Linked DNA regions of Niabella beijingensis. The protein of the gene in region 1 interacts with the protein of each later gene in a pairwise test. Links are inferred from orthologs where the notes say so. Each region holds a gene or a part of one and is shown on either strand. Other genes may lie near its edges.

Evidence for each region.
Region 2: the proteins of gyrA (region 1) and gyrB interact in binary tests that used the Escherichia coli proteins (3 or more experiments, as listed by UniProt). The link is inferred for Niabella beijingensis from one-to-one orthologs.

What each region holds. Positions count from the first base shown.
Region 1 is NZ_JAIQDI010000002.1:883,394-887,151, forward strand. Bases 336-3,481 are described here. They hold gyrA (DNA gyrase subunit A), read left to right. Parts: upstream 336-656; coding sequence 657-3,281; downstream 3,282-3,481. Other genes in these bases: metK (methionine adenosyltransferase), read left to right, coding at 336-393; K7B07_RS19790 (hypothetical protein), read left to right, coding at 3,388-3,481. In the rest of the region: more of metK, read left to right, coding at 1-335; more of K7B07_RS19790, read left to right, coding at 3,482-3,758. UniProt on the Escherichia coli protein: A type II topoisomerase that negatively supercoils closed circular double-stranded (ds) DNA in an ATP-dependent manner to maintain chromosomes in an underwound state.
Region 2 is NZ_JAIQDI010000001.1:3,570,498-3,574,000, reverse strand. The notes cover bases 392-3,282. They hold gyrB (DNA topoisomerase (ATP-hydrolyzing) subunit B), read right to left. Parts: upstream 2,882-3,282; coding sequence 902-2,881; downstream 392-901. Other genes in these bases: K7B07_RS15025 (hypothetical protein), read left to right, coding at 3,078-3,282; K7B07_RS15035 (LIC11966 family surface protein), read left to right, coding at 392-822. In the rest of the region: K7B07_RS15040 (tetratricopeptide repeat protein), read left to right, coding at 1-292; more of K7B07_RS15035, read left to right, coding at 337-391; more of K7B07_RS15025, read left to right, coding at 3,283-3,503. UniProt on the Escherichia coli protein: DNA gyrase negatively supercoils closed circular double-stranded DNA in an ATP-dependent manner to maintain chromosomes in an underwound state.

The DNA.
Region 1 (3,758 bases):
GCCACCCGTCATATCGCAAAAAACCTGGTAGCAGCCGGATTGTGTGATGAGGTACTGGTTCAGGTTTCCTATGCTATCGGTGTGGCCCAGCCCACCAGCATCAATGTGAATACCTATGGCACAGCAAAAGTGGATCTTACCGATGGTCAGATCAGCCAGGCCGTGGAAAAGCTTTTTGACATGCGGCCTTATTTTATCGAGCAGCGCTTAAAGCTGAGAAATCCCATCTACAGCGAAACAGCCGCCTACGGGCATATGGGAAGAGAGAACCAGGTGGTGGAAAAAGTTTTTGTTGCCCCGGACGGGAAGAAAGTGACCAAAAAAGTGGAGCTTTTTACCTGGGAAAAACTGGACTATGTACCCAAAGTAAAAAAAGCCTTTGGCCTGAAATAAAGCAGGAACAATGCATTAAAAAAGCTGTCTGTATACCAGGCAGCTTTTTTAATGCCTGCCCTTCCGGAACACCCTGTTTTTCACCTGCAGATCATTGAACATTTGAGGTGTTGCGCATCCGTTTTTTTATACACGTATCAACCCGGAAAATAGTGGAAAACTCTCCTAAAAAACAGGGGTCAGGAGTCGTAAATACGGAGGGGAAAAGTTAAATTTGCATATAGTGCATTTTGCATTATTCAGAATGATTTAGAATCTATTAGATGGAAGAAAATTTAGACCCGCAAGCGACACAGGACAGCAACCGCATTATCCCCGTAAATATCGAAGAGCAAATGAAAACGGCCTATATCGATTATTCGATGTCGGTGATCGTGGGCCGTGCCTTACCGGATGTAAGAGATGGTTTGAAGCCGGTACACCGGCGCATCCTGTACGCAATGAATGAGCTGAACCTGAGATCCAACCGGCCTCACAGAAAATCGGCATTGGTGGTGGGGGAAGTACTGGGTAAGTACCACCCGCATGGTGACAGTTCCGTGTATGATGCAATGGTGCGTATGGCACAGGAATGGAGCATGCGCTATACAATGGTAAACGGACAGGGTAACTTTGGTACACAGGATGGTGATGGTCCGGCGGCGATGCGTTATACCGAGGTAAAACTGGAAAGCATTGCCGAGCACATGCTGGATGATATTGAAAAGGAAACGGTCGACTTTCAGCCCAACTATGATGACTCCAGGGAGGAGCCTGTTGTGCTGCCTACGCGGATCCCGCAATTGCTGGTAAACGGCTCCAGCGGTATTGCCGTTGGGATGGCCACTAACGTGATGCCGCACAATCTTTCCGAGGTGATTGATGGCTGTATTGCTTATATCGAAAACAGGGAAATTACCATTGATGAACTGATGCAGCATGTAAAGGCTCCGGATTTTCCGACCGGCGGCATCATCTATGGCATGGAAGGGATTAAAGCAGGGATGCATACCGGCCGGGGAAGGGTGGTACTGCGGGGAAAAGTACGTGTAGATACCAAGCCCAGCGGCCGTGAACAACTGGTGATCTCAGAAGTTCCGTATCAGGTAAACCGTGATGCGCTTACCAGTCGCATTGGTGACCTGGTGAACAATAAGATCATCGACGGTATTGCTCATGTGAACAATGAATCCAATAAAAAAGAAGGGACCCGGATCGTTGTTGATCTGAAGCGGGATGCGATCGCCAATGTGGTGATCAACCAACTGTATAAAAATACCGACCTGCAAACTTCCTACGGTATCAATAACGTAGCTATTGCGCACGGCCGGCCAAAGATCCTGAACCTGAAAGACCTGATCAGTGAGTTTGTGGCCTTCCGTCATGAAGTGGTGGTACGGCGTACCAAATTTGAGCTGAAGGAGGCCGAAAAACGGGCACATATCTTACAGGGGTACCTGATCGCGCTGGACCACCTGGATGAAGTGATCCGCCTGATCCGGAATTCACCCACACCGGAAGTGGCCAAGGACAACCTGATCAACGCGGGTTGGGGTATCGACGAGATCCAGGCCAAGGCCATACTGGAACTGCGTTTGCAGCGGCTTACAGGAATGGAACGGGAGAAGATCAAAGAGGAATACGATGAGCTGATGAAGCTGATCACACATCTGAAGGATATACTCGCAAACGAACCGCTCCGTTACAGTATTATCACTACCGAACTGCTTGAAATAAAAGAAAAGTATGGGGATGCCCGTAAAACGGAGATCACCTATCTGAACGACGAGGTGTCTATAAAAGACCTTATAAAGGAAGAAGATGTGGTTATCACGATCTCGCATCTGGGATATATCAAACGGACTCCTGTAGATGAGTTCCGGGCACAGCGCCGGGGCGGAAGAGGCGTAATGGGCGGAAAGACCCGGGATGAGGACTTTATCGAGCACCTGTTTGTAGCATCCACGCATCATACCCTGCTGTTCTTTACGGAGAAGGGAAGGTGCTACTGGCTGAATGTATATGAGATCCCCGAAGGAGAAAAAACAGGGAAAGGGCGTGCGATCCAGAACCTGATGCAGTTGCCTCCGGATGACAAGATCCGGGCGATCATAGATGTAAAGGACCTCAAGAACGAGGAATTTATAAATGCGCATAATATTGTTCTGTGTACACAGAAAGGGATCATTAAGAAAACGGCGCTTGAAGATTTCAGCCGTCCGCGCCAGACCGGTGTAAATGCCATTACCATCAATGAAGGAGATCGCCTGCTGGAGGCCCGTCTCACCAACGGAAAGTCGGAGATCATGATGGCTGTAAAAAGCGGTCGTGCCATCCGTTTTTCGGAAGAGAAAGTGCGTGCTACCGGGCGGGGTGCTATCGGTGTGGCCGGTATTGAAGTAGATGATGAAAACGACGAAGTGGTGGGAATGATCTGCCTGGAGGCGGAAAACCCCAAATCGGTACTGGTAGTAAGCGAAAACGGTTATGGAAAACGTACCAAGGTGGATGAATACCGCTTTACCAATCGCGGCGGCAAGGGGGTTAAAACCATTAATGTAACAGAGAAGACAGGATCGCTGGTAGGCTTGCTGGATGTGGATGAGACACAGGATCTGCTGATCACCTGTAAAAGCGGTATTACCATCCGGATGCGGGTACGCGATATCAGCGAGCTGGGAAGGGCTACCCAGGGGGTTAAACTGATCCGTCTGGAGGAAGACGACCAGATCGCGGCCATCAGTCAGGTGGATGAGCAGGAAATTACGGAAGGAAATGACGAGGAGGGAGACCCTGCTGCTGAAGCGAACGGTGAGCAGATCGCGGAAAAAGATGTAACTTCAGGGGACGATTTGCCTGCACCACCGGAGGAAGAAAAAAATAATGGGGAAGCGCCATCAGAAAATTAATGGTGCCGCGTTATCATTTCGGAACGAAAATTGCCGTGTTTATTGTTTACAAAGAACGGTAGCATTTTTAACCATTCAGAACCTCAAAAAAAACTTAAAAAAGAATATGATGAAGAAAATTACGCTTTTTGCTTCTATTGTACTGTTGGGAACAGCAGCACATGCCCAAAAATACGAAGCGATCAAGACCTCATTGGCGATTGGTAAAATAGCGGATGCCCAGAAAGCTTTTGACAAAGAGTCGACCAATGAAAAGTTTTATACCAAGCCGGAAGGGTATCTTATACAATCCACACTTCTGGCTAACAATGCAGTAGATACTTCAAAAGTTGCGGAAGCCGAAAAGAACCGGGATGAGGGGTTCGCCGCCTTCAATAAGTTTAAAGAGCAGGACCCGACCATGAAGTTGCTGGAAGACCCCGTATACAAAAACACGCCCTTCCAGCTGTATGCTGCGTACTTTAACAGCGGGGTGGC
Region 2 (3,503 bases), on another replicon or contig:
CTTCAACATCCAGGAGATGGCGGCTACCTATTACCGGGCAAAGGCCGGCAATGCCGTTGCCGTGCAAAACTATACCCGGGCTGTTGCATTGTATGATACTTCTTATTATCTCTTTAAAGATCTGCTGGACCTGTACCAGGCGGGCAGCGTATTGCACCGCTTCTTAAAAAACAATACCCGGGCTACCGCTTACTATAAAAGATTTTTGCAGGTCTGCCCTCATCCCAAAACCGATGAGGAGGCCACCATTACGCGTTACATTAAAGAATTTTTAAGCCCTCAAAAAAAATAAGTCATTCCATATAAAGCGGTTATCTTTATCGAAATTTTTAAACTATGAGAAAAATATGCTTCGCCTTTTTAAGTGTTATCGTGCTGGCTTCCTGCGGAGGCGGCCAGAAACAGGCTGTTGAATACAACAATGGTCTGGTGATGATCCAAAGAGAACTGGCTATGAAAATAAACCAGACAGAACAGCAGGTGGCCACTTCCACCGACAGCAGCAGCGCCGTTGCTGCATTGACGGATGCCGTAAACTATCTTGGCACAGAGCAAAAGAAGCTGGATGACCTTAAATTCAGCGGAGATGATTTTGGCATGAAGGCAGCACTTTCAAAAGCCTTTGCCTTTATGAAAAAGACCTACTCGGATGATTACAGAAAGATCCTTTCCCTGCGGTTCAGCCAGGATCCGGCAGCAGCCCAAAAAATAGCGGAAGCAGCAAAGACCATTCAGCAGGAAGGTGTGGGTCTCGACAAAAAATTCCTCGAGGCACAGCAGCAATTTGCGAAAAAACACAACATCATGTTATTGCAGAAATAACAGGAGCTGTTTGATTTAAATACAGTATAAAAAAGGGGCGGAAAATTCCGCCCCTTTTTTTATTTCGTTCCTGCGAACATCAGATATCCAGCTTCGCATATTTGGCGTTGCTTTCAATAAATTCCCGCCGTGGTGCTACTTCATCCCCCATCAGCATACTGAACACACGATCGGCCTCTGCGGCGCTTTCAATGGTCACCTGCTTTAAGGTCCTGCGGTCCGGATCCATCGTGGTTTCCCACAACTGTTCTGCATTCATCTCTCCCAGACCTTTATAACGCTGGATGTTTACCGAATCTTCTTTCCCGGCTCCGATTTTTTCCACCAGTGCCTTACGCTGTTCCTCGTTATAGGCATAGGCCGATTCCCTGCCCTTTTTTACCAAGTAAAGCGGAGGCTGTGCCAGGTATACATAACCCTGCTCTACCAGCTCTTTCATATACCGGTAAACGAAGGTGAGGATCAGGGTGGCGATGTGACTGCCGTCGACATCGGCATCCGTCATAATGATCAGCTTGTGATACCGGAGTTTTGCAAGATTCAGCGCTTTCGGGTCTTCAGGGGTCCCCACTGTTACCCCCAGCGCTGTATAGATATTACGGATCTCTTCATTCTCGTAGATCTTATGCTCCATCGCTTTTTCCACGTTCAGGATCTTACCCCTTAATGGCAGGATGGCCTGAAAGCTCCTGTCACGCCCCTGTTTGGCGGTACCACCTGCGGAGTCTCCCTCCACCAGGTACAGCTCACAACGCTCCGGGTCCCGGTCGGAACAATCCGCCAGCTTACCCGGCAGTCCGCCGCCGCTCAGCACCGTCTTACGCTGCACCAGATCCCGTGCCTTACGCGCGGCAATACGGGCCTGTGCGGCCAGGATCACTTTATTGATGATGTTCTTTGCATCCTTGGGGTTCTCTTCCAGATAGGTTTGCAATACGCGCGCTACGGTGGTTTGTACCACCCCGCTCACCTCACTGTTACCCAGCTTGGTCTTTGTCTGTCCCTCAAATTGCGGTTCGGGCACTTTAACCGAGATGATGGCACTGAGTCCTTCCCGGAAATCATCCCCATCGATGGTTACTTTGGCCTTTTCAAAAAGCCCTTCCTTATCACCGTAGGTCTTAAAGATACGGGTAAGCGCCTGCCGGAACCCGGTGACGTGCGTACCACCTTCGATCGTATTGATATTGTTTACGTAGGAGAAGATATGCTCACTAAAGGAATCATTATAGGTAAGCGCCACTTCCACGGCCACATGCGTGTTTTCATCATGCCCTTCCACATATAACACTTTCGGGATCAGCGGTGTCCTTCCACCATTTTTGTCCAGCATTTCCACAAACTCGGTGATTCCTCCCTCGCTGTAGAAAATCTTTGAAATGTCATTGCCCGCTTCGTCCTTTTCCCTTTTATCGGTCAGGGTGATACTGATCTTTTTATTCAGGAACGACAGCTCACGCAAACGGCCTTCAAGGATATCACGCTTGTATTCGATCGAGGTAAAAATCGTGGCATCCGGCCAGAAATGCTGGATGGTACCGTGTTTGTCGGTAGTACCGATCTCCCGTACCGGATAATCGGGCACCCCAATGTGGTATTCCTGTTCAAATATTTTTCCTTCACGATGCACTACGGAATGCATCCGGGTACTCAGTGCGTTCACACAACTTACCCCCACACCGTGCAGACCGCCGGATACCTTATAAGTATTTTTATCAAACTTACCCCCGGCATGCAGTATGGTCATAGCAACCTGCAACGCACTTACTCCCTGTTTTTGATTGATACCTGTGGGGATACCCCGCCCGTCATCTTCCACGGAAATGGAGTTGTCTTCATGAATGGTTACAATAATGTTTTTGCAATACCCTGCCAGGGCTTCATCAATCGAGTTATCCACCACTTCATAAACCAGATGGTGCAGCCCTTTTACACCAATATCGCCGATATACATGGCAGGACGTTTCCGTACCGCTTCCAGCCCCTCTAAAACCTGTATGCTGTCCGCGCCATAGGCGGGAGAGGGAACCGCTTCAACATCCTTTATTTCTTCGCTCATATAGTACTAAAATTTTTAATATCTGTTCTTTGTATAGTCTACAAATTTACGAAAAAATGGCCGTTTTAACCGCGTCAAACAAGCGAATGTTAATAGAATGTGGGCTGTATTATAAGATCGGGGGCCGCCTGATTAAAATATGATGGTAATTGTTGCATTTCAGGGGCAAAACTCGTTTTATTGAAAAAATACCATCATGAAATCTGCATTTATTTTTACCCTGCTGCTGCTGAGTCTCTCCTGTTCCAAGTCCTCTGTAGATAAAACCTCCGACGCCTTTGAATTTGGTACTTTTTACAGTATGTGTATTGGTAATGAGTGTCATACCACATATAGCATCCGCGGAAACAAGCTTTACAGAACAACGGTAAATGTCAGCTCCAAGAATAAGGTTACCGTTAAATTGAGCGACAGCAAGTACCAGACCGCCCTGGTGCTTAAAACCGGTTTTCCGGATGCCATGCTGGCAAAGCCGAATACCACATATGGCTGTCCCGACTGTGCCGATGGCGGCGGCACTTTTGTAAGGATCATAAAAAACAGCGATACCCTGTACTGGAATTATGATAATACCATCCAGAATGACCGGGATCCGGCATTTGCTTATTTCCGGTCTATCTGG